DNA from 3 places in the Paenarthrobacter sp. CAP02 genome. Region 3 is predicted to be linked to each of the others. Evidence: riboswitches for the same ligand, from Rfam matches in the RefSeq annotation. Region 3 holds a riboswitch; each other region holds the start of a gene.
What was found. A riboswitch is a leader RNA that binds a small molecule or an ion and turns the genes downstream of it on or off. The one in region 3 is predicted to bind S-adenosylmethionine.

Region 1: linked by a shared signal. The riboswitch ahead of ABHM97_RS19650 (DUF1737 domain-containing protein) and the one ahead of ABHM97_RS05085 (hypothetical protein) in region 3 are both predicted to bind S-adenosylmethionine.
Region 2: linked by a shared signal. The riboswitch ahead of ABHM97_RS08560 (aminotransferase class V-fold PLP-dependent enzyme) and the one ahead of ABHM97_RS05085 (hypothetical protein) in region 3 are both predicted to bind S-adenosylmethionine.

Annotation. Positions count from the first base shown of each region.
Region 1 is NZ_JBEEII010000014.1:85,090-95,493, reverse strand. It holds gene ABHM97_RS19670 (carboxymuconolactone decarboxylase family protein) at 20-502, shown strand; gene ABHM97_RS19665 (PLP-dependent cysteine synthase family protein) at 686-1,759, opposite strand; gene ABHM97_RS19660 (aromatic amino acid ammonia-lyase) at 1,753-3,318, opposite strand; gene ABHM97_RS19655 (NtaA/DmoA family FMN-dependent monooxygenase) at 3,318-4,646, opposite strand; SAM riboswitch class IV at 4,812-4,925, shown strand; gene ABHM97_RS19650 (DUF1737 domain-containing protein) at 4,939-5,202, shown strand; gene ABHM97_RS19645 (rhodanese-like domain-containing protein) at 5,199-5,609, shown strand; gene ABHM97_RS19640 (O-succinylhomoserine sulfhydrylase) at 5,610-6,818, shown strand; gene ABHM97_RS19635 (UDP-N-acetylglucosamine 1-carboxyvinyltransferase) at 6,830-8,353, opposite strand; gene ABHM97_RS19630 (DUF6973 domain-containing protein) at 8,725-9,174, shown strand; gene ABHM97_RS19625 (hypothetical protein) at 9,291-9,644, shown strand; gene ABHM97_RS19620 (siderophore-interacting protein) at 9,641-10,375, opposite strand.
Region 2 is NZ_JBEEII010000004.1:163,288-173,691, reverse strand. It holds gene aroA (3-phosphoshikimate 1-carboxyvinyltransferase) at 1-37, shown strand, start outside; gene rsgA (ribosome small subunit-dependent GTPase A) at 40-1,155, shown strand; gene hisN (histidinol-phosphatase) at 1,210-2,022, shown strand; SAM riboswitch class IV at 2,206-2,319, shown strand; gene ABHM97_RS08560 (aminotransferase class V-fold PLP-dependent enzyme) at 2,353-3,759, shown strand; gene ABHM97_RS08555 (class I SAM-dependent methyltransferase) at 3,880-4,668, shown strand; gene ABHM97_RS08550 (metal-dependent transcriptional regulator) at 4,678-5,391, shown strand; gene ABHM97_RS08545 (MFS transporter) at 5,409-6,857, opposite strand; gene ABHM97_RS08540 (hypothetical protein) at 6,895-7,269, shown strand; gene ABHM97_RS08535 (S1C family serine protease) at 7,274-8,260, opposite strand; RNA gene ssrA (transfer-messenger RNA) at 8,449-8,817, opposite strand; gene smpB (SsrA-binding protein SmpB) at 8,918-9,388, opposite strand; gene ABHM97_RS08520 (M23 family metallopeptidase) at 9,454-10,404, opposite strand, start outside.
Region 3 is NZ_JBEEII010000002.1:478,304-488,707, reverse strand. It holds gene ABHM97_RS05110 (LOG family protein) at 1-580, shown strand, start outside; gene ABHM97_RS05105 (matrixin family metalloprotease) at 590-1,525, opposite strand; gene ABHM97_RS05100 (matrixin family metalloprotease) at 1,644-2,537, opposite strand; gene ABHM97_RS05095 (VIT1/CCC1 transporter family protein) at 2,622-3,794, opposite strand; gene ABHM97_RS05090 (hypothetical protein) at 4,021-4,212, shown strand; gene ABHM97_RS05085 (hypothetical protein) at 4,209-4,565, opposite strand; SAM riboswitch class IV at 4,582-4,701, opposite strand; gene ABHM97_RS05080 (sodium:solute symporter family protein) at 4,928-6,469, opposite strand; gene ABHM97_RS05075 (helix-turn-helix domain-containing protein) at 6,737-7,312, shown strand; gene ABHM97_RS05070 (DUF559 domain-containing protein) at 7,416-8,258, opposite strand; gene ABHM97_RS05065 (APC family permease) at 8,531-10,404, opposite strand, start outside.

The DNA.
Region 1 (10,404 bases), on a different contig from region 3:
GTTGCGTTAGGCTCCAACCATGCCCGAACAGGAAACAAAACCACGTCTTTCCGGCTATCTGGATAAGCAGCAGCCCGACCTCTACGCCACGCTGAGCCACTATTCCCAACAGCTCGTCAATGAAGCTGATCGGCTGGGCGTTCCGCGCCGGACCCTGGAGCTCATTAACTACCTTTCCTCACAGATCAACGGCTGCGCATTCTGCCTCGATCTTCACCATCGCCGGGCGCTGAAGTACGGCGAAACAGAACAGCGGCTTTCTTTGGTGGCCGTTTACCAGGAAGTCCAGTTGTTCGAAGCAGCTGAAGTGGTAGCCATGGAGATCGCAGAACAGATCACGCGTATGAGCAGCTCGAGGCCCAGTCCTGAACTCTTCGAACAGGCGCGCCAGCACTATAGCGACGAACAGATCAGCGTCCTCTGCATGGCAGCAATCGGGATCAACGCCTTCAATCGACTGTCGATTCTGAGCGAGCACCCCGTCCGCGCGGCCAAGAAGTAGACACCCGGAACATGAGAGAGCGTCCAGCCCAAACGGGCTGAACATGAGAGAGCGTCCAGCCCAAACGGGCTGAACATGAGAGAGCGTCACCCCCAAACGGGCGGAACGTGAGAGAGCGTCCGACCCAAGCGGGCGGAACGTGAGAGAGCGTCCGGCCCAAACGGACGGAACGTGAGAGAGCGTCTACTCGCGGGGGTTGCGGGCGTCGGGAACGTCGGCGGCGAGGCGGATGCCGTGCTCAGCCAGCCACACCGGATTGAAAGCCTTGCTCAGGTAGTTGGTGCCGGCGTCGGGAGCTATGGCTACCACCACCGAACCGTGCGGCGCGGCGCGGGCCACCCGGAGGGCTGCAGCCACAGCAAGCCCGGACGACGGCCCCAGGGCGAGCCCCTCTTCGTCCAGGAGACGGTGCACCGTGGTGTAGACCTCGTCGTTGGGTATCCGGAGGAAACGGTCCACGATCCCACGGTTGAATGCCTTGGGCCACTCGGGTTCGGGCCACGAGTTGCCCACGCCATCCACCAGGATCTCGCCGGGGTGGCCGCCACTGTACGCGGATCCGTAGGGGTCTGCACCCACGACCTCCAGGTGGCCGCCCGGGCGTGAAGCTGCCACCTGCTCCTTCAGGAACCGCCCGTTGCCGCTGATGGTCCCTCCGGTCCCGATGCTTGCCACGAAATGTGTGATCAGGCCACCCGTCTGTTCCCAGATTTCAGGACCCGTGTTCTCATAATGCGCGGCGGGATTGGCAGGGTTGTCGAACTGCATCGGCCGCCAGGCGCCGGGCGTCTCTGCGGTGATGCGGGCTGCCACGGCACGGGCATTCTCCGGCGATTCCGAGGGGGCGTTCCAGTCGGTGAGGATCACACGCGCGCCGTAGTTGTGCAGTGCAGCGAGCTTCTCCTGCGAGATGGTGTCACCGGTGATGACAACAACAGGGTGGCCGGTGAGGTGCCCGATCAGGGCCAGCCCGATCCCGGTGTTCCCGGAGGTACTCTCCACGATCGTGGCGCCCGGTTTTAACTCCCCGGAGCGTTCGGCGGCACGGACCATGCTCAACGCCGTGCGGTCCTTAATGGAGCCGCCGGGATTCTCGGATTCGAGTTTGATGTGGACGGCGCTGCCCAACCCACGGCTCAGGGCCTCTAGTTTCACCAGCGGGGTGTTTCCCACCTTCTCCAGGACTGAAGCATCCAGCACGTCCGGTGTTGGACCGGCTGAATGCGCGCCGTGTTTGCGGATATCGGTGTTCACCATGGTTCCCCTCCTTCGGGCCCGATGACGTGGTGCACGAGATCGCGCAATTCCGCCCGCGCCCGCTCCACCAGGTCCGGCGCGGACGGACGGTCCGCCAGCACATCGGCCAAGCGACCGACGACGGCGCCCGTCCCCTTACCGAGTGGCTGCACAGCTCCTGCCTCGAGCAGCAGGTAGGACGCAGTGAGGGCCTCAATCGTCAACAACTTCTCCAAGGCCTCCACCGACTTTTCGAGTTGTTGCAACGCAAGCGGGGCCAGGGTGGAGTGGTCTTCGACGTCGGCGGACAGGGTTGGTGCTCCAAGGGTCGCCGGCGCGGCGAGGAATTTGAGTTCAGCGAGGAGCCCCGCGGCGGAGTACCAGAGCAATCCCGGCAGTTCTTCCTGCGCAAGGCCCGACCCGTTGGTGGCCGCCGCCAGGTGCTTTGCGCGGATGGCCCGTTGCGGCGGGTACAACTTGGCGATGCGCCGCTCGCTGGAGATGCCCACATGGGCCAAAGCGAGCCGCAACACTTCAAAGGACAGCGCCAACTGGGTGGGCTGGAAATTCCCGCCAGACACCACCTGCCCGGACCCGACATCCACCAACGGGTTATCACCGCGTCCGTTGAGTTCCACTTCCAGCGCCTCACCCAGATCCGACACCAAGGACCGGAATGCCCCGTGTGTCTGCGGTGCGGCCCGGAAGGAGAGGGCGTCCTGAACCGAAACCTCAGCCCGGACATCCTCCAGCCAGCCGCCGCTCAAAAGTCGACGAACAGCAGCGGCCGAGTCCCGCTGCCCGTTCACTGCCTTGGCTGCCTGGATCGCCGGCGAAAACGGGCTGAGGTTCCCACCGCCGTCGTACCTTGCGATGGTCTCAAGGGACAAGGAAAGCGCGACGTCGGCAAGTTCGGCCAGGTGCCGCAGTCGCCTAAGGACCAGGGCACCGACGCCCACGGAGTAGGAGTTTGCGCTCACCAGCGACAGGGCTTCACCGGCTGCGAGAGTGAGGGGCTGCAGCCCGGCGTCAGCGAGCGCTTTGGAACCCGGGACCAAGGTGCCGTGGACGTCGAACGCTTCACCTTCGCCAAGGGCCACGGCCGCGACAGCGGCGAGCTGGGTGAGGTCCGATGAGCCCACTGAGCCCTCGAAAGGGATGGCGGGGTGGACGCCGCGGTTCAGGAGTTCGGCATAGAAACGGGCCGTCTCGGGACGCACTCCTGAGCCACCACGGCTGAATCCCACAAGGCGGGCAAGAATGACGGCCCGGGCGGCGGCGCGGTCCAGATATGGGCCCACGCCGCTGTTGTGATACCGGACAACCTGAACCTGATAGCTGAGGATCGACTTGTCCTCCACAACGGTGTCACGACCGGATCCCAGCAGGGTATTGAGCCCGTAGACCCGCTGGCCGGACGCCGCAGCCTGCTCCAAGATCTCCCGGGATCGGCCGATCAAAGTCAACGCATCATGGTTGAGTTTCACGTGAAACGAGTCGTCGCTAGCTGCCAGGGCCAAGCGTTCAGCGCGTATCGGGGCCGTTCCTATCACCAGGGTCCCTGCATCATCGGACGTCATCAGAAGTCCAGGAGGTTCTGCCGGAATCCGCCGTTGCCGTAACTCTTCCTCAACAGCCCCCGCCGGCGCAGCTCAGGGGTGAGTTTGTCCAGCACTCCATGCACCGTCACGGGATCAACGAAGCCGGAGAAAAGGAACCCATCTCCGCCCACCGCGGAGCCGGACTCCTCGAGGTAGTCGGCGATTTCGCCCACCGTACCGATGATCGAGTCCCCTGCCCCACCGCTGCGGGCTTGCAGGATCTGGCGAAGCGTGGAACCTGGCGGCGCGGCTTTTGCGAAGTGCTCCAAGGTCCCTTGGTTGCTGTTGGTCGTCAGCTCGGGCAACGGGGCATCGAGGTCGAACTGCTTGAAGTCGATCACGGAGAGGTAGGAGATGGAGTTGAGCTGGCTGTCGATGTCGCGTTGGGTGAGCTCACGCCGCTGGGCACGCAGTTCCTCGGCTTCGGCAGCGGAACCGACCACCGTGGGCTTGAGGACAAACAAGACCTTCACGTCATCAGGGTTCCTGCCGGCCTTCGCGGCCTCGGCGCGGATCGAGTCCCGGTACGCTTTCATCCCGTCCACACCACGTGCCAGGGCGATCGCCACATCGGCATGTCCGCCGGCGAACGCCTTGCCGCGGGGTGAAGCCCCCGCCTGAACCAACACGGGCTCCTCCGGCAGGGGCGCCGTGTTCAGCGGGCCCCGGACCTTGAAGAAGTCGCCTTCATGGTTGATCGGGTGAACTTTGGTGTGGTCGGCGAATACCCCGGCGGAAACGTCCTCCAGCACGGCGCCTGGTTCCCAACTCCGCCAAAGCCGCCTCACGACGTCGACGAATTCCTCCGCCTTCTCGTACCGCAGGTCATGTTCAATCTGCTGGTCCAGTCCGTAGTTTTGCGCCGCGAGGTCGCTGCCGGACGTCACCACGTTCCAGCCAAGCTGACCCTCTGAGAAGTGCTGCAAGGTGGCCAGCAGCCGGGCGGCAGTGAAGGGCGGATAGAAGGAAGCGCTGACCGTGGGCACGATCCCGAGGTGCTCTGTCGCGGAGAGCAGGTAGGGAACCAACGCGAGGGGGTCGTGCTTGGGTGCGAAGGATGCATGCGCCAGGGACACCTCGGCCGTACCGCCGTAGGTATCAGGAACGGTAAGCGAGTCCTCGATGATGAACAGGTCGAGCCCGGATCGCTCGAAGGCCCGCACGGCCTCCTGGTACAGGGCAGGCTTCTTCCAGTCATAGCCCAGCCCGTAGCCGGGCGTCCCCCAACCCTGAACTCCGAATCCGTGGCCCACGAACCATCCAAAATGCAGCATGGGCTTGAGTGTAGGACTGCTCTGTTCGTTCACCGCGACCTGGTTTCTTGCGAAGTTACAGGGGGACGTACTGCGTCAATTATGCTCCCGGGACGTCATAAATGGGCCCTGCCACAGCACCCTCCGGTTACGCAACATGACGGCGGGCAAACCTCCGCCACATGCAGCCCGGGCGCCCTGAATGCTACGTTTTTCTTGAGTAATGAGTACCAGCGCGAAGCCCTGACTTGCTGGTCGGCAACCCTCTCTCCGGCGGGGTGCCTCAGGTGACTACTCGGCGTATCGGACAAATTCGAACTGCAAGCGTGACTGAGGAGCACCAGCAATGCCTGAACCCACTGAAGAAAAACTTTCCTACCGCCTGATCACAGGCCCGGACACCCGCGATTTCTGCGAGCGGATCAGCTCCGCACTCGCCGAGGGCTATGTGCTCCATGGCAGCCCGGCAGCCACCTTTAATGGCACGGACGTCATCGTCGCCCAGGCAATCGTGCTTCCCGCAGCGATCGCCCACGCAGACGCCGCCGTGGCCGACGCCGTCGACCAGCTTGAAAATGACGACGACGAAGCATTCGAGGGCCACGCATGAGCTACGCAGGTGACCTGACCCCGCAGGACGCGTGGGCCAAACTTGAGGCGGGTGCCATCCTGGTGGATGTCCGTACCGAGGGCGAATGGGCCCACATCGGTATCCCGGACACCAAAGCTACGGACAACGATCCCCTGTTCATCCAGTGGAACCTCGCCGGCGGCATCCCCAACTCCCGCTTCATCGAGGACCTGCGGCAGCAAGCGCCCGAAGACGACGGCGTGGAGCTGGTCTTCCTGTGCCGCTCCGGCCAGCGTTCAATCGCTGCAGCCATCGCCGCAACCCAGGCAGGCTTCACCGCGTACAACGTCCTTGAGGGCTTTGAAGGCGAGCCTGACCGCTATGGCGAGCGCACTGTAAATGGCTGGAAAAACCGTGGCCTACCAACGAACCTGGGGACCGACTAAGTGACTTTCAATCCCGACGCCGCTGGCTGGAATCCTGATACCCAGGCCGTCCGTGGCGGTCTTGACCGCACCAACTTCCAGGAAACGTCCGAGGCCGTTTTCCTGAACTCCGGCTTCGTCTACGAATCGGCTGCCGCTGCCGAACGTGCCTTCACCGGTGAGGACGAGCGATTCGTCTACTCCCGTTACGGAAACCCCTCCGTGGCCACCTTCCAGGAACGGCTCCGCCTGCTGGAGGGCACCGAAGCTTGCTTTGCGACGGCGTCCGGCATGTCTGCGGTATTCACCGCCTTGGGTGCCCTGCTGGCTGCCGGTGACCGCGTAGTCGCCGCCCGCTCCCTGTTCGGGTCCTGCTTCGTGATCCTCAACGAAATTCTTCCGCGCTGGGGCGTGGAGACAGTATTCGTTGATGGACCCGACCTGGACCAGTGGCGTGAAGCCCTGTCCAAGCCCACCACGGCCGTGTTTTTCGAATCCCCGTCCAACCCCATGCAGGAGATCGTCGACATCGCCGCCGTCAGCGAGCTGGCGCATGCCGCCGGCGCGACCGTCGTCGTCGACAATGTCTTTGCCACTCCACTGCTGCAGCGGTGTGGTGAGCTGGGCGCCGACGTGATCGTGTATTCCGGCACCAAGCACATCGACGGCCAGGGCCGCGTTCTTGGCGGCGCCATCCTGGGCACCAAGGAGTTCATCGACGGCCCGGTCAAGCAGCTCATGCGGCACACCGGACCTTCGCTGTCCGCGTTCAACGCCTGGGTGCTGACCAAGGGGTTGGAGACCATGGGGCTGCGCGTGAATCACAGCTCTGCGTCCGCTTTGAAGATCGCGGAATGGCTCGAGCAGCAGCCCGCCATCAGCTGGGTCAAGTACCCGCTGTTGAAGTCGCACCCGCAATACGAGCTCGCGGCAAAGCAGATGAAGGCCGGCGGTACGGTCCTGACATTCGAGCTTTCGCCGTCGGCTGGACGTTCCGCGAAGGAGGCCGCCTTCGCTTTGCTGGACGGCCTCGGAGTCATCGACATCTCCAACAACCTTGGCGACTCCAAGTCCCTCATCACCCACCCGGCCACGACGACCCACCGGGCCATGGGTCCGGAGGGCCGCGCAGCAATTGGGCTAAGCGATGGCGTGGTTCGCCTGTCCGTGGGCCTGGAGGACGTCGACGACCTCATCCTGGATCTGGAGAAGGCCCTCAAACAGGTCTGAACCTGCGTGGCTTAGTCCTGGAAGTACTCGATTTTCGCGCCGATGGTGTTCAGTCGCTCTGCCAGGTCCTCGTATCCACGCTCGATCACGTAGATGTTGCGCAGCTCGGACGTTCCCCGGGCCGCCAGCATCGCCAGGAGCAGGCAGGCTGCCGGACGCAGGGCCGGCGGGCAGCCGATTTCCGCGGCACGCCACTTGGTGGGTCCGTTGACGTAGATCCGGTGTGGATCCAGCAGCTGCACCTGGGCACCGAGCTTGTTGAGCTCAGTCAGGTAGATCGCGCGGTTCTCGTAGACCCAGTCGTGGATCATGGTCTGGCCCTCGGCGTTGCCTGCGATCACGGCGAAGAACGGCAGGTTGTCGATGTTCAGGCCGGGGAAGGGCATCGGGTGGATCTTGTCCTGGGGAGCCCGGAGTTCGGAGGGCTTGGTGGTCACATCCACCAGGCGGGTGCGGCCGTTGCGGGCCATGTACTCGCCGGAGACCTCCAGGTTTTGGCCCATCTGCTCCAGGGTGGCGAGCTCGATCTCCATGAACTCGATGGGCACCCGGCGGATGGTGACCTCCGAGTTGGTGACGATGCCCGCGGTGATGAGGCTCATGGCCTCGATGGGGTCCTCTGAAGGGAAGTATTCAATATCGACGTCAATGGCGGACCGGCCCGTGATCTTGAGGGTAGTGGTTCCTACGCCGTCGATCTCCACGCCAAGCCCCTGCAGGTAGAAGCAGAGGTCCTGGACCATGTAGTTGGGGCTGGCGTTGCGGATGACCGTCGTACCTTCGCGGTGGGCGGCGGCCATGATGGCGTTCTCGGTAACGGTGTCGCCGCGTTCGGTCAGGACGAAGGACCGGTTATCGCCGTCGGCGGGTGGTGCGGTCACCGAGTAGAACCCGGAGCGGGCCTCCACAGCGAGTCCAAACTGACGCAAGGCCTGCATGTGCGGCTCAACAGTGCGGGTTCCGAGGTCGCAACCCCCGGCGTAGGGCAGCAGGTACTCGCTGGTCTCGTCCAGGAGCGGACCCAAAAGCATGATGACGCTGCGGGTACGGCGGGCGGCGCCGACGTCCATCGATTCGAGGTCCAGGACCTCGGGCCTGCGGATCCGGAGATCACTGCCGTTGAGCCACGTGCACTCGACACCGATGGAGGTCAGGACCTCTACGATCCTGTTGACTTCCTCGATGCGGGCCAAGCGGCGCAGCGTGGTGGTGCCACGATTGATGAGGCTTGCACAAAGAAGCGCCACGCCGGCGTTCTTGCTGCTGTTGACGTCCACCTCGCCGGAGAGCGTCCGGCCACCTTCTACCCGCAGGTGGGTCATCTGGGGCTTGCCGACTTTGACGATCGATCGCCCAAAAATCGCTTCAAGGCGTTCGATCATTCTGAGGCTCAGGTTCTGTTTGCCCTGTTCCATGCGGGCGATTGCGCTTTGGCTGGTTCCCAGCTCGGTAGCCAACTGCCCCTGCGTCCAGCCCTTTTCGCTCCGAGCGTTGCGGAGCAGGAGGCCTATATGTTCTGGCGTAGCTTGCGTCATAACCAAGAAATATCACAAATGAGCTAGAAGTGGCCAGCAGAACTCCGCTCGAGCGGTTAATGTCACACCGTACCCGTACCGTGAGATATGAAGCTCGACGTCGGTAGTCGCCTATGCGGGTAAGGCGCCTCCCTTTCCACAGGGGAAGTTGTCCCCGTTGTGCTCAACAGCCCGATGGCGAAACATTGCACCAAAGTTCAAGGGGGAAACATGGCTTTCTACGGCGCCGACGTCGACCAACTCAAAGCACTCTCAAAGTCTTTGGCGCACGGCGCCTCCATGCTGACGGCGCGGGCACGCGAGCTGGACTCTCGGGTGCTTCCACGGAAGCCTCCGTCGGTGGCGGGTCCGGTGGAAGCGGAACCATTCAGTTGGCCGCCACGAACACCGACCCCGGCCGCCCCAGCCCGCAGGAAATCCTCGAGGAATACCAGGTCAGCGATGCGGAGACAACCAACTGGCCGGGCGATTGGGACCCTTTGAAGTTCGTGGTGGACCAGAGGGTTGTCACCGAGAAGGAGGCCGAAATGCTGAATGGTCTTGGACCTTTCGAACTGAACGCTTTCAAAGGCATCCACGATGACGCCTTCAATGTCGCTGATGAACGCTTCCCCAGCGCAGACCAAAACGACGACCAGAACGACGCCTTCCGCCATGCGTACTGGAACGCCCTGATGGTGAAGGAATTCGGCGCAGAGTGGGCTGAGGACTACGCCACGGCACACGAGCAACTCCCCGGTAACCCTGCCCCGCGCGAGGCCATGGATCTGTACAACAATGAAGACCCGGATTTCAACGACGAATCGCGGACCACCTCGTGAACCCACCACATCTTGACCCGGCCAGACCCCAAGGGCGAACGTCCGCTGCCCTGCTGGGCCTGGCCGCCCTCGTCCTGGCCTGCATACTGGCCGCCTGCTCCCTGGGAGGATCTGTCATGCCCGAATCCAACGACAAACTCAACAGCCAAGTACTCGAAGCCGCAACGAAGGGCACCGCTTTGAAGCTTGCCGATGCCACTGATTTCGAATGGGACCAGGCCGGCTTCGTGATGGAGGGGACCTTGGCCAAAGACATCGAAGCGGCTTTCGGCGAACCCATCACCAAGGAAAACCGCTATACGGCATCGCCGGCATTGTTCGTCTTCATGAAGGACGGCAAAGTTGCCAAGGCGGTCCGGATCGTTCCCGACGCGTTCATTGGATCCGAAGCCAAAAAGAAGTACGGCCGTGATGTGGTCCTTACGCCGCCGGACGGGCAGAAGGGTTTCCTGAGCTGGAGGGAGTCCTAAGCCCGCCAGTATCCCAAGGCGTCAATGCGGTGCTTGTCCACACCGAGCTCCTTGCGCAGATGTTTGACGACGGCCCTTGTGCTGGAAGCTTCGCAGGCTACCCAAAAGAAGTCCTCGGATGCCGAGATCACGTCGGCGCCAAGCGCGCTGCAGACCTCCTCCACCAAGGCGGCCCCGTCACGTTTGCGCGGAATCCAGGTGACGACGTCGGAACCGGACGTGCGCACCTGCAGTGAGGTGTCGGCGTCGTGCTGGTATTCCAACCAGGCCGTCACCGGCGCCGCTCCGGCGGCACATCGATCCCGTTCATCCAGCAGTGAGTTGATGGCGGGGATGGACGCGGGGTCCCCCACCACCCAGATGCGGCGCGGGGTGGGTTGTGGGAAGGTGAATGAGCTGCCCTGGACGGTGGCCTCGATGGTTTCGCCGGCTTGTACCGACCATGCCCAATCCGCCGCCACGCCGTCGTGCATCGCGAAGTCCATACTGAACGTGCCTGCCGCCGGGTCCGCGTTCACCACGGTGTAGGCGCGCTGGTGCGCTTTTCCGGAGTCGTCGAACCACAATCGGATCCACATGGTGGGGTGCAGCCCGCTGCGCTGCAGGAGTCCGCCGTCGCGTACATGGATTCGGAGGAAATCCGGGGTGATTTCCTCGCGTCCCGTCACCTCCAGGGTGAAGTCCTTGGCGCCCATCACTTTGAGGACCACACCTTCCCAATTGCGCTTCAAGGAACTCTCCTTCACGAATGGCCACGATT
Region 2 (10,404 bases), on a different contig from region 3:
GCTCGGGACTGCCGGCGCGGAAGAGGCCGGCAACTGACCATGGCCCGTGACGCACGCTCCTGGGACGAGTCCGATGTCCGTATCCGTCCCAACAAAAAAGGGTCACGCCCCAGGACCAAGGACCGCCCAAGCCACGATGACGCCGTCATTGGGCGCATCATCACAGTAGACCGGGGACGGTACCGGGCAATTGTCGGGGAAGACACCGACAACGAGCGCCTGGTCATCGCAGCGCGGGCCCGTGAACTGCGGCGTAACCCCGTGGTCCCGGGTGACTTCGTCGCCCTGGTCGGAGATGTCTCCGGAGACCCGGATACCCTCGCCCGCCTGGTCCGGGTGGAGGAGCGCAGGACGCTCCTGCGCCGCAGTGCCGACGACACCGATCCGATCGAACGTGTGGTCGTGGCCAATGCCGATCAACTCGTGGTGGTGGTGGCGGCCGCGAACCCCGAGCCCCGGACCGGATTCATCGACCGTGCCCTGGTGGCCGCGTATGACGCCGGCATCGAGCCGCTGCTGCTCATCACCAAGGCGGACGTCAAGGACCCGGCGGAACTGCTGGCGAACTACCTCAGCCTGGACTTCCCCGTAATCATCAGCCGGACCGCCGATTCAGGGGCCGGCGGCATTGACGCGCGTTCCGACGACGGCCTGTCTGCCCGCCTGGACCGGGATGCCGTCGCGCAGCTCCGCTCCCACCTCGGCGGAAAAGTAACTGTCATGCTCGGCCATTCCGGTGTGGGCAAGTCCACCATGGTCAACGCCCTGACGGGTGCCGAACGCGCCACTGGCGGCGTGAACGCCGTGACGGGCCGCGGCAGGCACACCTCCTCGTCGGCCCTGGCCCTTAAACTCGATGACGCCCCCACGGGAAGCTGGATCATCGATACTCCCGGCATCCGCTCCTTCGGTTTGGCCCATGTGGACCCGGACCGGATTCTGCGCTCCTTCCCCGACTTGGAGCCCGGCACGGATGGCTGCGAACGCGGCTGCAAACACGACGCAACCGCCATCAATTGCGGACTGGATGCGTGGGTCAACGAAGGCCATGCCGGACCCTCAGGCGTCGCCCGCCTTGCCTCGCTGCGTCGCTTGCTTGGGGCCGATCCCCGGCTCGAAGCGAAAGAGGCCAAGGAATTGGGCACGGTCAACTGATCGTGGCGGCTTCACGTCCCCACTGCGGCCATTGATTCAGGATAGTTTGGTGGCATGACCCATCCCGTTTCCACCTACAACGATGACTTGCGTCTCGCCCACGTCCTCGCAGACTCAGTAGATGCCCAGACCATGGATCGCTTCAAGGCACTGGACCTGCAGATCGAAACCAAGCCGGACCTCACACCCGTCACAGATGCGGACAAGGCCGCGGAGGAAGCGATTCGCGGCCAGCTGTCCCGTTCCCGCCCCCGCGACGCCGTTCTTGGCGAGGAATTCGGCAGCAGCGGACACGGCTCGCGTCGTTGGATCATCGATCCCATCGATGGCACCAAGAACTTCGTTCGCGGTGTTCCGGTATGGGCAACGTTGATTGCGCTGGTCGATGAAGGCGAACCGGTTGTTGGCGTAGTGAGCGCCCCGGCTCTGGGCAAGCGGTGGTGGGCAGCCAAGGACATGGGTGCTTACATGGGCCGTTCGCTCGCCTCCGCCACACGCCTGAAGGTTTCCAACGTCTCCCGGTTGGCGGACGCGTCGATGTCGTACTCGAGCCTTTCCGGCTGGAAAGAACGCGGCAACCTCGACGAATTCATGGGACTCACAGAGGACATCTGGCGTACTCGCGCCTACGGGGATTTCTGGTCCTATTGCCTGGTCGCCGAAGGCGCCGTGGATATCGCCTGCGAACCTGAGCTGAATCTCTACGACATGGCCGCCCTGGTACCCATCGTCACCGAAGCCGGCGGACGCTTCACGTCCCTGGAAGGCGAAGACGGACCGTTCGGCGGTAACGCGTTGGCCACCAACTCGATACTGCATTCGGAGGTCCTCAAGCGCCTCAACCCCGGGCTGGACGACCTCCTCTAGCTCCGGTTGCGGCAAGGCCCATATCGAACCACCACGAAATTTTCGACGGCGGATGGCCCCTTTTAGGGCCGTCCGCCGTTTTATCTTCGCCCAATGACGACTTTTTCGTTCCACGTAACAATGCGCTTAACAATGTTCACCGGCTTTGGAGGGGCTGGAGGGTATGCCCTAACCTTTCTTACAGGTCACGAGTGCCAGCGCTAAACCCCGGTTTGCTGGCCGGCAACCCTCCATTCGCGGTGGGGTGCCCCGGGTGACGACCCGGCCGGTCCGGAACGGATACGGCAAGCGCGGATCCCCCATGCGGGGGTCCCTCTTAAGTGAGGTCCCATGAGCACCGTTACGTTCAACGCCAACACCATTCCGTCGTTTGCTGAGGCAAGCGCGGTGCCGGTTGCTGCAGCACGTCCACTGGCCGCTGTCACAGGCGCGGAGCTGCAGGCACCCCTGATCCAGGGCGGCCATGTCCGTTATGCCAACCTCGACTACGGCGCATCGGCACCTGCCCTGACCATCGTCTCGGCGCACCTCAACGAGGTTTTGCCTTACTACGCCAGCGTTCACCGCGGTGCAGGTTTTGCTTCGCAGATCAGCACCTCCGTCTACGAAAATTCGCGGAACATTGTGCGTGAATTCGTGGGCGGCCGGGCTGACGACTCGGTGATTTTCACCCGCAACACCACGGACTCCCTGAACCTGCTGGCCGGATGCCTCCCCGTGGTTGATGGCCAGGTCGCTGGCGAGGTTCTTTACTTGGACATCGAACACCACGCCAACCTGCTGCCTTGGCAGGGTGTGCCCCACCGAAGCGTCGTTGCAGCACCAACCCTGGCCGCCACGTTGGACAAACTCCGCGATGAGCTCGCCCAAGGCGGCGTGAGCCTGCTGGCTGTCACCGGCGCTTCCAACGTCACCGGTGAAATCCTCCCCATCGCCGAACTGGCTGCCCTTGCCCACGGGTTCGGCGCACGGATCGTGGTGGACGCCGCCCAACTTGCACCCCACCGCCGCATCAACATCGCAGAAGCGGACATCGACTACCTGGTCTTCTCCGGCCACAAGCTCTACGCTCCGTTCGGCGCTGGAGTGGTGGTGGGGCGCCCTGACTGGCTCGACGCCGGCGTCCCCCACCTGGCTGGCGGCGGAGCCGTCCGTGAAGCCCGGTTGGATTCGGTCAGCTGGGCTACCGGCCCGGCCCGCCATGAGGGCGGTTCTCCCAACGTCCTGGGAGCGGCAACCCTGGCCCGCGCCACCCAGGTACTGGCCAGCCTGGATGAGCAGGAATGGCATGCCCATGAAGCGGCCATACGTTCCTACCTTGTTGAAGGCCTGGAAGCGATTGAGGGCGTCTCTGTCCACAAGATCTTCAGCGATTCCGCAGACACCATCGGTGTGGTCAACTTCTCCGTGGAAGGCTTCGACGCCGGTTTGGTCGCCGCCTACCTCGCGGCGGAACACGGTGTCGGCCTTCGGGATGGCCGGTTCTGCGCCCACCCGCTGCTCAAGCGCCTGGGACTCCCGTCAGGTTCGCTGCGGGCAAGCTTCGGCGTCGGCTCCCGGTTGGAGGACGCTACCAGGTTGCTGGCAGGCATCGAGGAACTCAAGCGCAACGGACTTGGCTGGGACTACGTCGTGGACGAAGGCCGCTGGGTACCTGCGAACGACCACCGCAGCTACCCCGAATGGGCACCCAATACTCCGGGCACGGCAGGCGCGGCGCCCTGCACTGTGGACTAGGAATCCGCGCACCAAAGGGTTTCACGGCTGCGGTAAATTCGTAGGGTACCTTTTGGCAACCCTGTGAAGGAGCTCCGCGTGTCCACGCCGTCCCCCGGAGCCGCGAGTCGTCCGGCGGTCATTCCCGGACCAGCAGGACCACGCGGTCCCAAGCTCCACGCCACCCGCAGGCACGAACTGGGCCAAAGCTTCCAGGACGGCGGGGAGCACTATGACCGCGTGCGCCCCGGATACCCCATGGACTCCCTGGAATGGATCCTGCCCCAAGGGGCCCGGACAGCGGCCGACATCGGGGCGGGCACCGGCAAGTTCACGTCGCTTCTCCTCCAGCGGAACCTGGAGGTTGCCGCCGTCGATCCTTCACCGGACATGCTGGAACAACTGCGCAAAAGCTATCCGCAGGTCAACGCACTCGTGGGAACAGCCGAGGCAACAGGGCTGACGGACTCAGCATTCGACGTCGTCAGCGTTGCGCAGGCATGGCACTGGTGCGACCCCCTCCCCGCCAGCACGGAGATCGCCAGGATCCTCAGGCCCGGAGGAACGATGGGTCTGGTGTGGAACCAGTTGGACACGTCCATCCCTTGGGTCCACAGGCTGTCCCGGATCATGCACGCAGGAGATGTCCACAAGCCGGGATTCCGGCCAGTTATCGGCCCGGAATTCCAAGGCCTGGAACGCCACCTGACCACATGGGAGGATCCCCTGACTCCAGAGGACATCATGGAGTTGGCGAAGTCCCGCAGTTACTACCTCCGTGCCGGCGAGGCCACCCGTGCGAAAGTCATGGATAACCTCAAGTGGTACCTCCACGAACACCTTGGACATGCTGCGGGCGAAACAGTGCCCGTGCCCTACGTGACGCAAACGTGGCGTGCACTCAAGGTCCAGGGTGCGCCGCCACGGTAGGCTTGGTGTGTGAAGACCAGTACGCCCTCCTCCTCGATCGAGGACTACGTCAAGGTCATCTACTCCTATACGGAGTGGCAGGACAAGCCGATCACGTCCTCCCAGCTCGCCCAAAGGCTGGGCGTGGCCAACTCCTCCGTCTCGGAAATGGTCCGCAAGCTCAAAGACCAAGGCTTGGTTGACCACCAGCCCTACAGCGCCATTCGACTGACCTCTGAAGGCATGCGGCTGGCCTTGTCCATGGTGCGTCGGCACCGGCTCATCGAAACCTACCTCGTGGAGGAACTGGGCTACAGCTGGGACGAGGTCCACGACGAAGCCGAGATGCTTGAGCATGCGGTGTCAGACACCTTCATTGAACGCATGTCAGCAAAGCTTGGGCACCCCGTCCGGGATCCGCACGGCGACCCCATTCCGTCGGCAGACGGAATGGTGGACTTGCCGCACGCGTACCAAATGATCGAACTTGACCAAGGCCATGCCGGGAAGATCACCCGCATCAGCGACGAAAACCCCGATCTCCTCCGTTACCTGGCCGCCCAGGACATCGCGCTGGACGCGCCTGTTGAAGTCATGGGGCGCAAGCCGTTCGGCGGGGCACTCGTTGTGAGGATCGGCAGCGGACCGGATCGCCGTGAGTTTGACCTGGCCGATGAAGTCGCATCGGCCCTGTGGGTCCAAAGCGCAGGAGTCCACCCCGGGTGCGTGCTCCCGGGGCGCTGAAGCAGCCGCACGTCCGGCTAGCTGCGCTGGCTGGCGGGACCGCCGTCGTCGGACGCCGTATCAGTAACGCTTCCAGCAGAAGCAGCCGCTTCACGCGGCGGGTTCCGGATCCCGACGGCGGACGCCAGGCCCCCGATTACGAAAAGGGCCGCTGTGACCAGCAAGGCATTATCGAGGCCCTGCCGCGTGAACACCGGTCCAACGATCACCCCGGCAAAGGCAATGGTAATCAAGCCGGCAATGCGAGCCACTGCGTTATTGACCGCCGAGCCTATACCGGCCTCCTCCGTGGGCACTGCACCCAGTATGGCTGCTGTCAGGGGAGCCACCAGAGTAGCCAAACCTACGCCAAAGACAATCTGGCCGGGAAGCACCTGCGTCCAATAGTTGAGGGGTTCCTGGACCGTCAATGACATCAGGAAGCCCACGCCGCACAACAACGGACCTGCCGTCATGAACCAACGAGGACCATACTTGCCGGCAAGGCCGCCAAAATACGACGCACACAGCATGAGGATGACCGTCCCCGGAAGCAGGGCAATGCCGGCCAATGTCGCACCCATACCGCCCACCTGCTGAAGGTAGATACCCAGGACGAAGAACCCCAGCGAAATCCCGCCGTAAATAGCCAAGGTAGCCACGTTGCCCCACGCAAAATTGCGGATGCCGAAGAGCCTTAGCGGCAGCATCGGTTGGGCAGTCCGCGCCTCGTGGGCCAGGAAAAGGACCAAAGCTACGGCTCCAACCACCAGCGGCGCCCACACCAGCGGGCTCTCCCAGCCCATCCTGCCCTGCTCGATGAAGGCATATACGGGACCACCCAGGCCGACCATCGCCAGGAACGCACCGAGATAGTCGATCTTCTGGCTCTTGTCCCGTGCGGCGTCACTTGCACGCAAGCCCGACAGCATGGGCCAGATCAGGGCTGCAGGGACAACGTTGATGAAGAATATGACGCGCCAGGAAAGCAAATCCACAGAGACACCGCCGATGAGGGGCGCCACGATGGCCGCCGCGCTGGTCCACCCGGACCACTGGCCGATGGCCTTGGACTGGGCAGGGCCGGAGAACGAGGTAACGATCATGGCCAACGAACTCGGGACCAGGAGCGCACCGGCAATTCCCTGCAGGGCACGTGAAACTACAAGGACTTCGCCGGTCCAGGCAAGCCCGCACATCACCGAGGTCACCGCGAACCCGGCCAGGCCCCATTCCAGGATCCTGGCCCTGCCAAAATGGTCGGACAATGAGCCGGCCACCAGGATCAGGGCACCCAACGTCAGCAAGTACGCATCCACCACCCACTGCTGGATGACCAGGCCACCGCCCAGTTCCCGCCCAATGGCCGGAAGTGCGAGATTCACCACAAAACCGTCAAGGATCGCAATGAACGAAGCCACGATTGCCACCACCAGCACGCGTTTTTGGAGCGGGGTGCTCGGTTCCACAGCGGCTGCGTCAGTCATGAGCACAGCCTACGCCGATGGAGTCCCGTATCGTTGAATGGTGATTAGCAGACGTGACGCCGCCCTGGCCCTGGATATTTCGATGGAAATGGCCCAACGCCACGGCATTCCGTCCCGCCTTAGCGAGGCCGAGCTTCGCGACATGCAGGACCATCCCCCGGCCTGGCTGGTGCAGTCCCGCGCCAACCGCACCGGAAAGCGCCCCGTCTGGGTCCACCTCACATGTGCTGTGTGCGGCTACTCTGAGGCTGTCCGGCCCAAGAAATGGTGGCCGGACTTCTCGTTCGTCTATTGCGGCACGCACCGGAACTCCGAGCTGCCCAAGCTGTTCCTCGGCGAAGTCCGCAGCGAATACGAAGGCGTTGGCAGCCGCTTCGTCGGCGTCGTGGACGTTCCGGAGAACCAGGCCTAGCTGGCTAACCCGCCTGCTGGCTCATCTCCGAAGGTACCGCGAGAAGCTGGAAGGTCCTGCCCTCCCGCAGAACGGTCAGCGGGAACGGCTCGCCGATCGCCTCCTCAAAGAGCAGCTTCTGGAGGCTTTCCGCGCTGGACACCGCCCTCCCCTGGGCACGCAGCACCAGATCACCTGGCTGGAGTCCGGACCGCTCAGCAGGCGAGCCCGCGATCACCTCGACGACGCGCAAGCCTTCCTTCTGGCCTGTCCGCACCACGGCACTGGCGTCAAGGGGTATCGGCGTGCTGACCAGGCCCAGATAGGCTCGACGCACCCGGCCATCCCGCAGCAACGAGGCAATGATCCTCTGCGTCGTCCTGTTGATGGGAACAGCCAACCCCAGCCCAAGTCCGGCGACAGCAGTGTTGATACCGACGATGCGGCCCCTCGTATCAGCCAAAGCCCCACCGGAATTTCCTGGATTCAGAGCAGCATCCGTCTGGATGACATCCTCTATCACCCGCCGGTGCTCTCCTGCCCGGACAGGGATGGAGCGACCCAGGCCACTGACCACGCCGGCAGTCACGGACCCGGCCAGGCCGAGGGGGTTCCCCACGGCAATGACCAACTGCCCTACATGCAAAGAGTCCGCATTACCCAGCAGCGCCGGAGGCGGCGTGGATCTCAGCCCACGGACCACCGCAAGATCGGACAGAGGATCGGCACCCACCAACTCCACGTCGGTGTGCTTACCGTCCGCGAAGACGGCCCGGCCGGACTGAATGCCCGCCACGACGTGGGCGTTCGTCAGCAGGTACCCGTCGCCCGTAAACACGACGGCGGATCCGCTTCCCACACGCACCCGGCCACGGCGCCCTGTGCTAGTCATTTCGATGGCAGCAACATGGGGTGTTACGGACTCCGCCACCCTGACGACGAGCTGCGAATACGCGTCCAGGGCCTCGTCTTCGTCCGGTTGTTGTTGTTCAAACTCAGGCTCTGTGCTCATCACTTGCCTCCTGCCAAACGTCGGACCGCGATCCGCACGCCCCGTCCGGCTTCGCGCTTACCCAGTACAACGACCGGGGTCAGTGGGCTAGTCCGTTTTGCGGTACGCCGTGGGTGAACGCGGCTTAAGGGCAGGTAGTTTTCGGCACGAAGAAAGCCCCCGGATCGCGAGGATCCGAGGGCTTTCCGGGGTGGAGATGGGGGGAATTGAACCCCCGTCCGATGTCGTGTTGTCAGGGCTTCTCCGGGCGCAGTTTGCGTCGGATTTTCTCGGCCCCAGCCGTCCTGCAAACAGGCGGCTGATCCGGGCCCAGTCATCTAAGAGTCCCGTTTACCTCAATGACGAAGGCAAACAGCAGTGGCTATCTAAATGACGCCAGGAACCGGGGCGATAGCAACCCCGGGCTGACGGACTGTCTTACTGCTTAGGCAGCGAGAGCGAAGTCAGTGCGCTTAGATTCGGCACTTATTGGTTTGCAGACAGCGTTTACGAGATAATTCTGCATCCTCGGCCCGCTTCACCTGTCGCGACTAACATCGTCGAAACCGATCATCCCCGTATTTTGTTACCAAACCGTCGGACTGTGGAAGCTCCGCCGGACTACTTAGCATAGCGCATTAATCGGAAGTTTCATTCCCGGACACGCGCCTTGGCCGGCTAGCGTCGGTTGCGTTCACGCAGTTCACGCAGGGACTCACGCTTATCCTGCTGCTCGCGGAGGGTCTGCCGCTTGTCGTAATCCTTCTTACCGCGGGCAAGGGCGATTTCCACCTTGGCACGTCCGTCGATGAAATACAGCTGGAGCGGGACCACGGTGAAGCCGGACTCGCGGATCTTCTGCGAAATCTTGTCCAGTTCCTCGCGATGCAACAAGAGCTTACGACGCCGGCGCGCGGCATGGTTGGTCCAGCTCCCCTGGTTGTACTCAGGGATGTGGATACCCTCCATCCACAGCTCGTCGTTGTAGAAGGTGCAGAAGCCATCCACCATGGACGCATGGCCCTCGCGGAGGGACTTCACCTCAGTTCCCATGAGGGCAATGCCTGCCTCATAGGTATCAAGAATGAGGTAGTTGTGCCGGGCCTTCCGATTGGTGGCCACTACCTTACGGCCACTTTCCTTGGGCACGGTAGAACTCCTTGTTAGATGCGGATTTCAACTAGTGTACGCCAGCCCCGGCGGGCCCCCGCACCTTAGAGAAGGGTCATGGGGTCCACTGCCGAGCCGTTGAGCCAGGTTTCGAAGTGCGCATGGCAACCAGTGGAGTTACCTGTGCTGCCCGAGTAGGCAATGAGCTGCCCTGCCGAAACCTGCTGACCATTGGCAACCACAATGCTGCTGTTGTGATAGTAGATGGTGGTCAGCGAGTTGCCCTGGACAACGCCGTGGGAAATCTTGACCCGCCAGCCGCCCCCGTCTGCTGAGTTCCAGCCGGAGTTGAACACCTGGCCCGCGGCGGCCGCATAGACGGGGGTACCGCAGGCCGCACCGAAGTCGATGCCGGTGTGCATGTAACCACCCGTGCCGTAGAAGTCGATGGTGCCCGGCGGCGTTGCACGCCAACCGAACCCCGATGTGATGGGCACAGCGCTGGCGAACGGGTGCCGCAAACCGAATGCCGAAGGCGATCCCGCAGCGGGCGGAACATAAGGCTGCTCCGGGGGCGCCGGCCTACCCTGTGCTGCCGCAGCCGCGGCTGCAGCAGCAGCGGCCTCCGCAGCGATACGCCGTTGCTCCGCTTCCCACGCTTCCCGCAATTTGCGGTCCCGCTCCACAATCTCAGCTGCAACGCTGTCCTGTTCGGACTTCACCCGAGCGAGGTTTGCTTCGATTCCGGGTTTGGCCGCTTGCAATTGTCCGTTCAAGCGGGTGGTGTCTTCGATCAGCTTGTCGACTTCGGCTTTCTTGCTCGCAGCCTCATCCCGGGCCGCTTTCTCCCGCTCCAGCGCGGCATCAGCCTTGGCCTTGAGGTCCTGAATTTCTTCCTCGACCGCAACCAGCCGCGCTTGTGAGTTCACGTTCGTGGCGTTTTGCTGCGTCAATTTGGTCATCGCTGCGTTTTGGCTGCGCATCGCCTGGTCGGCCAAATCCATGGACTCGGTCAGGCTTCCTGTTTCACTGGAGCCGAACAAGAGGGCGATGTT
Region 3 (10,404 bases):
ACGGCTCCTGGCCAAAGCGGGCTTCGCCGTCGCCACCGGCGGTGGTCCCGGTGCCATGGAAGCGGCCAACATGGGCGCCTACTTGAGCGGACTGCCCGACGCCGATACCGCAGCCGCGCTTGACACGCTCGCCCAGGTACCCGGGTTCAGGCCGTCCGTGACAGCGTGGGCGCGCCAGGCGGCAGCCGTCGTTCAACAGCATCCGCGAGGCACTCCGACGCTTGGCATCCCCACGTGGTTCTACGGACACGAACCTCCCAACCTGTTCGCCACCCACATCGCCAAATACTTCGCCAACGCCGTCCGCGAAGCCATCCTGCTGGAACTGTGCAATGGCGGGATCGTCTTCCTGCCGGGGGCGGCCGGAACTGTGCAGGAGATCTTCCAGGATGCGTGCGAAAACTACTATGGCGCGCCCGAAACCATCACGCCCATGGTGCTGGTGGGACGCGACCACTGGGAGCGGACCTTCCCGGCCTGGCCAATGCTTCAAAGCCTGGCCGCCGGAAAGCCCATGGAAGGCCGGATCTTCCTGGTGGACAGCGTGGAGGAAGCGCTCGCGGTTGTGACCGGGCACTGAGGAAGCTGCTCAGAAGTCCTTGCTGCAGGCGCCTGAGCCAAGTTGGGCCAGCCCGGTAAGGTCGCCGGCTGCGTACTCCCGAACCCAGGATGCTTCGTCGAACATGAGTTGGCGCGGGTCGCTGACGTGGTCCAGTCCCACAAGATGCCCCAGTTCGTGCATGATGACAGCCACGCCTATTTCCTGGCCGTGGGGAGTGTCGATGATCCCGGCGAACTGGGGAGCGTCCAGGGAGAGCGTGCCGGTGACGTACGCCTTGTAGCCGTTGCTCAGGCCAATGGAGGAGCTTCCGCCAAGGCCCACGGTCTGTCCGGCCAGGCGGGGGACCTGCTCCGGTGTGCTCCACGCGATCAGCACCGGCGCCCAACGGTCTCCGTACCTCGCGGGCTGGTACCCGGACCTGTTGGTGGAAGGAACCTCGGAGCTGGGACCGTCGTAGATAAATTTCAGTCCGGTAGCGAGGCTCACCTGCCGGATGGCTTCCTCCACCATGGCCTGCCAGGAAGCCGGCGCAAGATCGGAGTTGACCACGTAGTGGATGGGCCGGCAGGGCGAATAGGCCAGCGGGGTCCCGTCCTCCTTGACGGCCAGGAACTTGTACGAGGAGCTGGTCTTCTTCAACGGCGCAGGTTTGCCAAGGGGTGCGTCGGCTTCCTCGAGTCCGGGTGGAGGATCCTGGCGCTGCCCAAAGGGGACCACCCCGGGCCGTGGTGGTTGGCCTTGGACAAGGGGCGAGCCGGTGACGAGTTGTTGGAGTTCGCCGCTGAAGTAGGCGCCTGCGCAGACGAGTCCGAGGATGCCGAAGAAGAACAGGATGGCGGCGATGCTGCTGTGCTTGATGGGCGGCCTGACAGGCGGATCTTCGGGCGGACGCGCAACCACTGGGAGGAAATTGGGCCGGGGAGGATCGTGGTCTGGCCACTTGGACGACCCAAAAGGTTCCATGGAACCCCCTGACGTGGCGGCTGCGACGGGTGGTGGGGCGCCGCCGTCGGCCGTAACCGTCAGCATAAGTCCGGCGACGCCGCGAGTCCATGGCGCGACTGCTGGAAAGCGAAGCTTGTCAGATGTCCTTGCGGCAGGGTGCCGATGCCAGCAGGTGCAAGCCGTTCAGGTCGCCGGCGGCAAGCCCGTCCGGTGCCCCGATTTCCGGGTACATGAGTTGGATGGGATCGTCCACGTGGTCCAAGCCCATGACATGCCCCAGCTCGTGTTGCATGACCGCCAGCACGTAGTCCGCGCCTCCGCTGGACATCAGCTCTGTCACCTGTGGGGTGTCCAGCTCCAAGCTGCCGGTGATGTAGCTTTTGGGGCCGTTGTTGAGGGAGTACATGGTGCTGCCGCCAGTACCGATCACTTTGTCGGCCAGGGCCGGTGCGACCTCCGGCGTCGTCCAGGAAATCAGGAGCGGAGCCCACCGGTCTCCGTATTTGGCGGGTTGGTAGGGTTCGCGGCGCTCAACCGGCAGCTCGTCGGTGGTGCCGTCGTTGACGAACTGGATGCCGGACGCAGCAGAAATGTTCGCGATGGCGGTGGTCAGCAGCGCGTCGGATCCTTCCGGTGCGGTTGCGTTGTTGACGACGTAATGCAGCGGCCGGCAGGGCGAGTACCCTACGGGAGTGCCGTCGTCGTTGGTCGCCAGGAACTTGTAGGAATCGTTGGTGGTTCCGGGCGCCGGCGGTGAGGCCAGCGGGGCGTCTGCTTCCTCAAGCCCCGGCGGCGGTGCGTCAACGGGGCGGGCGGCTTTCCCTTGCCCCTGGCTCCCTTGCTGCGGCGTGCCGGGCACACCCGCCCCGGGAAAGAGCGCTGTAATGCGGGGGTCGCCGTGCAGGTAACCGCTGACCAGGACGGCAATGACGGCCGCGACGACGGCCAGGAGGACACCGCGGAGAACACGCAAAGCAGTTCCCGTGCGCCGGTGCCTGGGCACACGCATTTCTTCCCGCTCCGGGTCCACGGCTCTCCATTCCTCACGCCCTGGTCACGCGGGGCAGCGCGGAGGACGAACCAACAGTACGGGCTGCGGCCGGAGCCGTCCAACTCAGACGATCGCTGCGCCGAAGAGCAATCCCAGTCCGTACGTGGCGGCTGCCGCTCCCAGGCCGATCGCAAGCTGCCGCAGGCCGCGGCTGAGGGGCGATGTACCGGACAGAAGGCCGACGACGGCGCCGGTCGCCAACAGCGCGATGCCCACCAGGACACCGGCCACCATGAGGGCCGCGACACCGGTCATGCCGAACAGGAACGGCAGGATGGGGATGATGGCGCCCGAGGCGAAGAAGCAGAAGCTGGACAACGCTGCGCCCCAGGCTGAGCCCACGGATTCGTGCTCGTCCTCGGCCGGCTTCTCGGGCTGCAGGGAAAGGCTGGGATCGCAATCGCAGCTGAACAATCCCATGCGTTCGGCGGCCCGGTGCTCGGCCGCTTCCTGGGTCATGCCGCGGGCCAGATACACCAGAACCAGTTCGTTGTGCTCAATGTCCAGGGACGGCGCAGCGGTAAGCGTGGCCTGCGTGGGGAGGGTGGCGTTGAGCAGTTCCCGTTGCGAGCGCACGGAGACGTATTCTCCTGCGCCCATGGAAAGGGCTCCGGCCAGCAAACCCGCCACGCCGCTCATCAACACCACCGGGCTGGGCACTCCGGTGGCGGCCATACCCATGACCAGGGAAAGGTTGCTGACCAGGCCGTCGTTCGCGCCAAAGACTGCGGCGCGGAAGGTGCCGGACAACCTGTTCCGGCCACGGGTTGCGAGCCCGCGGACCACTTCTTCATGGATCTGCTCATCGGCTACCATGGCTGGCGTTGCGGCCGGCTCGGTGCCGTAGGGGGAGCGGCCTTCGGCCCGCTGCGCCAAAGCGAGCACGAACACCGATCCGAAGTTGCGGGCCAGGAAGCCCAGGAACTGGCTGCGGCCGGACGCCGCCTTGGGCATTCCTGCGTGCTCCCCGAGGAGCTTGAGCCAGTGGGCTTCGTGCCTGCCTTCGGCCTCGGCCAAGGCCAGGAGGATCTGGCGTTCTTCGCCGTCCCGGCGTTGGGCGAGTTCCCGGTATACGGCGGCTTCGGCCCGCTCGTCCGCCAGGTACTGACGCCAACGCCTGATGTCCGAGGACGTCGGCGCGGTTTGTGGTGCTTCGGCCTCTTGCGGGGCTTCGGTTTCGTTGATGGGGTCCGGAACGGGGCTCGACGGACCGTGGGATTCCTGGTGCTGTTGCACTTTTTCTCCTGTGCTGGGTGGGGTAGTTGCGGCCCCATTGCACGCCCCACACTACCGGTTATTCTCGGGGATTTTTGGCTGGTATTCCTCAACCGGAATGTTCGGTGCACCGTAATTTCGGCCCCTTGACCGGTCCGTGGGCCGGTGCTCAGATGGAATGACAGGGGCGGGGTCTCCCGCGCAAGGTCATCGGGTCGTTCGCGGCCCAAGGGACGGAGGTTGCATCATGAACACCACCGAATCACACGCCAATTACCCGGAGCGGGCAACTGTGGAGTCCGACCCGGCCTACGACTACGCGGAGGACCAGGAAGTGGACGAGCCCTGGGTGGAGGAAGTGGACGCACCGGAGGATGACGAACGGGTGGTCCCGATCGATGAAACAGACGACTTCCGGGAGGAAGACGAAGAGGATTAGGCAGCTTGCTCCGGGAAGGTAAAGTGCCTCGGCAGCCCCATGGGCTTCCCGACGGCGGCAACGGTCACCGTCAGCGTCCCTGACGCAGCGCACCATTGGGTGGGGCGGACGGCCTGCGCAAGCGCCCGGGCGATTAACCGCGGATCGGGGTGCCGGAGCGTCACGCTCTTGGCCCCGGTCACTATGGTGACGGTCCCCAGGAAGAGGTCGACGGCGGGGATCACCGAAACCTTGCTGGCTGCGGGTTCGGCGGGGGTGCCGGTTTTTTGCGAGTCGGGTTTCTTCGCGCCGGTAGTTTGGGCGCCGGGTGCCGGCGACGTGGGGGCTTGGCTGCTGTCGGCGTGGTACGGCAAGGTACTTCTCCTTGGGGGAGTGCTCTTGCCCGCTCGGTTGTCTTGGGTCCGGGGCGGGCCGCTTCCTCATCCGAACCACCCGTGAACATGGGGTTGGTGTGTGGCCAGTCGGAGCTTGGCACCACATCTCTTGAAGCTGGCACAACACTACCGCACGCGGCGCTCTCGTTGTGGGGCCCGCTCTCTTTCTGGGGCGCTCTCTCGTTGTGGGGCCCGCTCTGCAGCGTTGGATGGAGTTAGAGCCCGCAGAGCAGGCCCCACAACGAGTACTTTCTGGGGGTACAGCAAAACGGCGACGCTGCCCCGTGAGGGGAGCGCCGCCGTCGGGCGTTGCTTTGTATCGTGTGTCCTGCGTGTTCGGGTCAGTAGGCCTTATTGGAGCTGACCGGGTGTGCTTCGACCGGCAGTTCCTCGGAGATCGCACCTGCCACGCGCTTGTCCCAGGCGGCCCGGACTGCGGGGTCGGTGGGCGGCGTCAGGAGCGAGATGACGACGTAAACGAGGAATGAGGCCGCCAGGCCGTAGTAGATGGGTTCGTTCGCGTAGACGCCGTCTTCGCTGGGGATGACTCCCACGGCGAACATGATCAGCAAGGCCAGGGTCAGCACCGAGCCGACTGCCATGGACCATGCAGCCGCGATGCCTGTACCGCGCTTCCACACCAGGCCGCCGAGGATCGCTACCAGGAGTCCGCCTACCAGGATGTCGTAGGCGATGGTGAGGGCCACCACCACGTCCTGCGCGGCCATGGAGATCAGGACCGCCACGATGCCCAGGCCAAGGACCCAGTAACGGTTGGCCTTGACGTCGTGCTCGGGGTTTTCGGTGTCGTCAGTGTTGATGGTCTTGCCGAACCAGCTGGCCACGAACGGGACGACGTCGGCGCGCGCAACCGTTGCGGCGGCGATCAGGGCGCCGGAGGCGGTGGACATCATGGCGGCGACAGCCGCTGCCATGACCAAGCCACCGATGCCCACGGGGAGGATGTGGGTTGCTACCTCTGCGTACACCACGTCCTTGCCGAGGTTTGCGACGTCGATATCCGGCAAGGCCACGCGGGCTGCCAGGCCGATCAACGCACCTGCGATGCCGTAGAGGATGCAGTAGACACCGGCCGTGGCGCCGCCCCAGCGGGCAACGGAGGGGGTCTTGGCGGTGAAGACGCGCTGCCAGATGTCCTGGCCGATCAGGAGGCCCAGCGTGTAAACGACGAAGTACGTGATGATCGTCTGGGTACCGATGCCGTCAATCTGGAAGAAGCTGTCCTTGAGGCGCCCACGGATGCCGTCCATGCCGCCGGCAGCGTTCATGACGAACGGGAGCATCAGGAAGAAGATGCCCACGGTCTTGATGATGAACTGCACCTGGTCAGCCAGGGTGATGGACCACATGCCGCCAATGGTTGAGTAGACCAGCACGATTGCCCCGCCAACGGCGATTGCCAGCCAGCGTTCCCAATCGAAGAGCACCACGAAGATGGTGGCGTAGGCGCCAGTGGACGTGGCGCACAGCATCAGGGTGTACGCGAGCATCACGATTCCGGATGTCTGCGTGGCCTTGCTGCCGTAGCGGAGGCTGAGCATCTGGGAGACGGTGTAGATCTTCAGGCGCTGGATGGTGCCGGCGAAGAGCAGGCTCAGCAGCAGCACACCGGCGCCGATGGCCACCACGAGCCACATACCGGAAATGCCGAACTTGTAGCCCAGGCCGACGCCGCCGACGGTGGATGCGCCACCGAGGACCACCGCGGCCATGGTGCCTGTGTAGAGGAAGGGGCCAAGGCGGCGGCCGGCCACCAGGAAGTCGCTGTTGTTCTTGGTGCGGGACTTGCCCCACCAGCCGAACGCCAGCATGGCGAGCAGGTACACCACCACGATTGCGATGTTTATAGCCGAAGATTCCATGAACGGTCCTTGGAGCTGATGCACGGAGGTTGGGGATTTCGACGATACTCCTGCGAAGGGTCGAAGTCTCCGTGCTGACGATTGGAGATTGGGGAGGGTGTTGTATGCCTCACAGACAACACTTGTTGCCTCAGAGGATATGTTGTGATGGGAGTAACAGTCAAGATGCTTAAGTCATGCTTCGGCCGTTTCTGGTCCTCCTTTTGCGCGCTCCGGCTACTATTGCTCCAATGACAGGGCCACATGACAGGCCTGAAAGGTTCGTGAATGAAGGCTCTCCCCGTTGAACCAAGCAACGTTCCAGTTGCCATCGGTTCCAGAATCCGCGCAGCCCGGCAGGCGCAACGACTCACCATCGAGCAGGTGGCAGACGCTACCGGTCTGACCAAAGGGTTCCTCAGCCGCGTGGAACGGGACCTGACATCGCCGTCGGTCGCGTCGCTTGTCACCCTGTGCCAGGTTCTGTCCGTTTCCGTGGGGGACTTGTTCGCCGCGCCGGAAACCCACCTGACCAAGCGCGACGACGGCCCCCGCATCTCCCTGGGTGGCCAAGGGATCGTGGAACGCCTGCTGACCGCGCGCTCCGAGCGTCGCCTGCAGATCCTGCAGGCCACCATCGAACCCCGCGGCCGCGGAGAGAACGAACTGTACGCGGTGGATTGCGACGTGGATGTCCTGCATGTGGTCAAGGGCCGGATCAAGCTCATCCTGACCAACGAGGAATACGACCTCGCAGAAGGCGATACCCTTTCCTTCCCTGGCCGGGAGCCTCACACCTGGATCAACCCCACGGACGAAACCGTCGAAGTGCTCTGGGTCCTGGTGCCCGCTGCGAGCCGGTAGTTCTTTCCTCTTCGCGCGGAGCCTCTGTGCTCCTTCCCGGTTGCCTCGCTTCCGGGAGCTTCTCGGTGATCCTTAGCCCTGTAATTCCGGGGTTTGCTTGGACTTACTTGCTGACCAACCGGGGAGGAGCGTTGCGCCGCCGTTCCAGCACTGCCCGGATTTCCGCTATGACCCGGCCCGGTTCGTGCCAGATGGCCTCCGGCGGGTAGCGGAGGACGGAGAATCCCTTAAGTGTGGACGCGTTGTTGCGGAACAGATCCCGACGCAGAGCTGACCGGTCCGCATGGAAAGCGAAGCCATCGACCTCGACAATGAGCACTCCTTCGATCAGGAAATCCACGCGCCCGATGCCCGGGAGTTGCACTTGGGCATCGTAGGCAATGCCATGGCTTTTCAGGAGGTGTTGGGTATCGACTTCAACAATGGACTCGGCCCGTAGGTCGAGTTCTTGAAGTATCAGCAGTGATGGGCGGGATTTGTGGGCGCTGAGTTCGCCCCTCAGCAAGGCCAAAGGGACTCCGCGGAGCCGGACAGCTGAAACTGCCATCGCTGCTGCCGCATTGGGTTGGAGGCACCCCAGTGAGTGAATCACCGCATCCTCGACGCTTGCGAGCGGAAGTGATGGATCGGCGTCGAACCTTATGGTCCGGTGCCGCACGAAACCTGAGCCGTGGCCGTGATCGCAAGCCAAATGGTGTTGTTCGGGCGGGTTCCTGAGCCACAGGCCGTAATAGCTGGCTGCGCTGGCGCACGTAACTTTGGCGTTGTTCCGGATTGCCGTGGCAAATTCCGGTTTGCAACCCTTGAGCATGAAGACGCCGCGCCGAGGTTGCTTGGCTCCCTGTTCTGGCAGCCGGGAAATTTCCGTGCGTGAGTAGCCTGCGGCCAGAAGTTGCTTGGTGCGGGCAACCCCTCCGATTGTCTTCAAGTACTGGATGGCGTCCATCCAGCCAGTCCAATGGGCTCGAGGGGCATTGGGAATGCGGGAATCGCCGCATGTGGGAAACGTTGGCGGCTGTCCGGATGGTTGTGCCGGCGTTCCTCCCCGTTTGGACCAATCCGCAGCGGCGTTCCTCCCCGTTTGCTTTGACCCAGGAGGCCCAAGGCCCCAGGGCGGGCGCGGAAACCCGGGATCCATGCGTGCCCTTCCCGCCGGCAACTGGGGAGGAGCGAGGCGGAGGCGGCGGCCAACTGGGGAGGAGCGCGGCGGTTGAGGAGCTAGCCCACGTGGACCCAGGGTCGGCGGGTGATGTCCGGCTCCGCTTCCCGCAACACTTCGCGCGTTACGGGCGCGATTTCGCCCTCGCCGAAGAACAGGAACTTGCTGAGGTTGGAGATCGGGTTGCCCTCGGTCCAGCGGAAGTAGATGTGCGGCATCAGGCCGGTGACATCGCGAATGTGCAGCAAGACGGCGGCCAGGGTATTGGGCACGTTGTTGCTGTGCACTTCCAGGATCTTGAAGCCGTGCCTCTCCTTGCCCACCACCTGCAGTTCCTGCTCAAAGTCGGAGCTGTCGTCCACGATGATCTCGATGAACACTGCGTCGCAGTCGACGGGAAGGTGGTTTGCCTGTTGGGCGTGCTGGAGCTTTTCCCGGTAACGGTCCGCGCTCACGTGCTTGGGTTCGTGGGCGATGATCCGGACCGGCCCCTCGGCATGGTTGGCCGTGAACTCCAGCGCTTTCTCGTCCAGCTTGATATGCGTAGCCCGCAGTTCGAACGCCCGGCGCATGCGGGAGATGAAACTGACCACCATGATGCCGACGATGAAGAGGGCCGCGATCTTCAGGCCATCCGGGCGTTCGATGGAGTTGACCACCGTGGTGTAGACGAAAACCAGGGAGATGATGCCGAAGCCGATGAACTGTGCCCGCTGCTTCTTGCGCCGCGCGGACAGGGTCACCGCGATGGAAGCGGAGGTGATCAGGACAAGTACGCCGGTGGCATAGGCGCCGCCCTGAGCGTTGACGTCGGCCTGGAAAATGATGGTCACGATGAAGGCGATGACCGTGAAGACCAGGACCAGTGGGCGCAGGGCGCGGGCCCAGGCGGGAGCCATCCCGTAGCGGGGAAGATAGCGCGGCACGAGGTTGAGCAAACCTGCCATGGCTGATGCGCCGGCGAACCAGAGAATCGCGATGGTGCTGACGTCGTAGACCGTTCCGAAGCCGTCACCCAGGAACCTGTGGGCGAGGTAGGCAAGCGCGCGGCCTTCGGCTTTGCCCCCGGATTCGAATTCGGCCGCCGGAATAAGCATCACCGTGGTGAAACTGGAGGTGATGAGGAACGAGCTCATGATGATGGCTGCAGTTGTTAGGAGCCGATGGGCGCCCTTGATGCGTCCCACCGGGTTGGCTTCAGTGTCGGACGGGTAGCCCTTGATCTGCGGCATGACGGCCACGCCGGTCTCGAATCCGGACAGGCCCAGGGCAAGCCGGGGGAAGACCAGGAGCGCCAGGGCGACCATCATGATGGGGTCGCCGTGCGAGGTTGTCAGTGCTGTCCACCAGTTGGTGACGACGTGTGCTTCGGTGAAGAGATGCCCAATGGAAACCGAAATCACCACCAGGTTCAAGGCCAGGAACGCAGCCACCAGGACGACGGCCACATTGATGGCCTCCTTAAAACCGCGAAGGAAGACCACGCCCAGACCAGCAATCAGCGCCAGGGTGATGACGACGTGCTGCCCTTCAAGGAAGTCTGGTGCGAAGGGGTTCTCGATGAGGTGGGCGGTGGCGTCTGCGGCCGACAGGGTGATGGTGATCATGAAGTCGGTGGCAGCGAAGCCCAGGAGCGCCAGGACGAAAAGCTTGCCGCTCCAGCGGGGGAGGAGGCGCTCCAGCATGGCAATGGAGCCTTCGCCTCGGGGGCTTTCCCTGGCCACCCTGCGGTATACCGGCAACGCGCCGGCCAGGGTTGCCACCACCAGGAGCAATGTTGCCAGGGGGGAGAGCAGGCCCGCTGCCAACGCCGCGATGGCGGGCTGGTAGCCGAGCGTGGAGAAGTAGTCCAGGCCGGTGAGGCACATGACCTTCCACCACGCCTGCGGCTTGTGCGACTCCGAGGGCTGGCCGTGGGGGCCTTGCCGTTTGC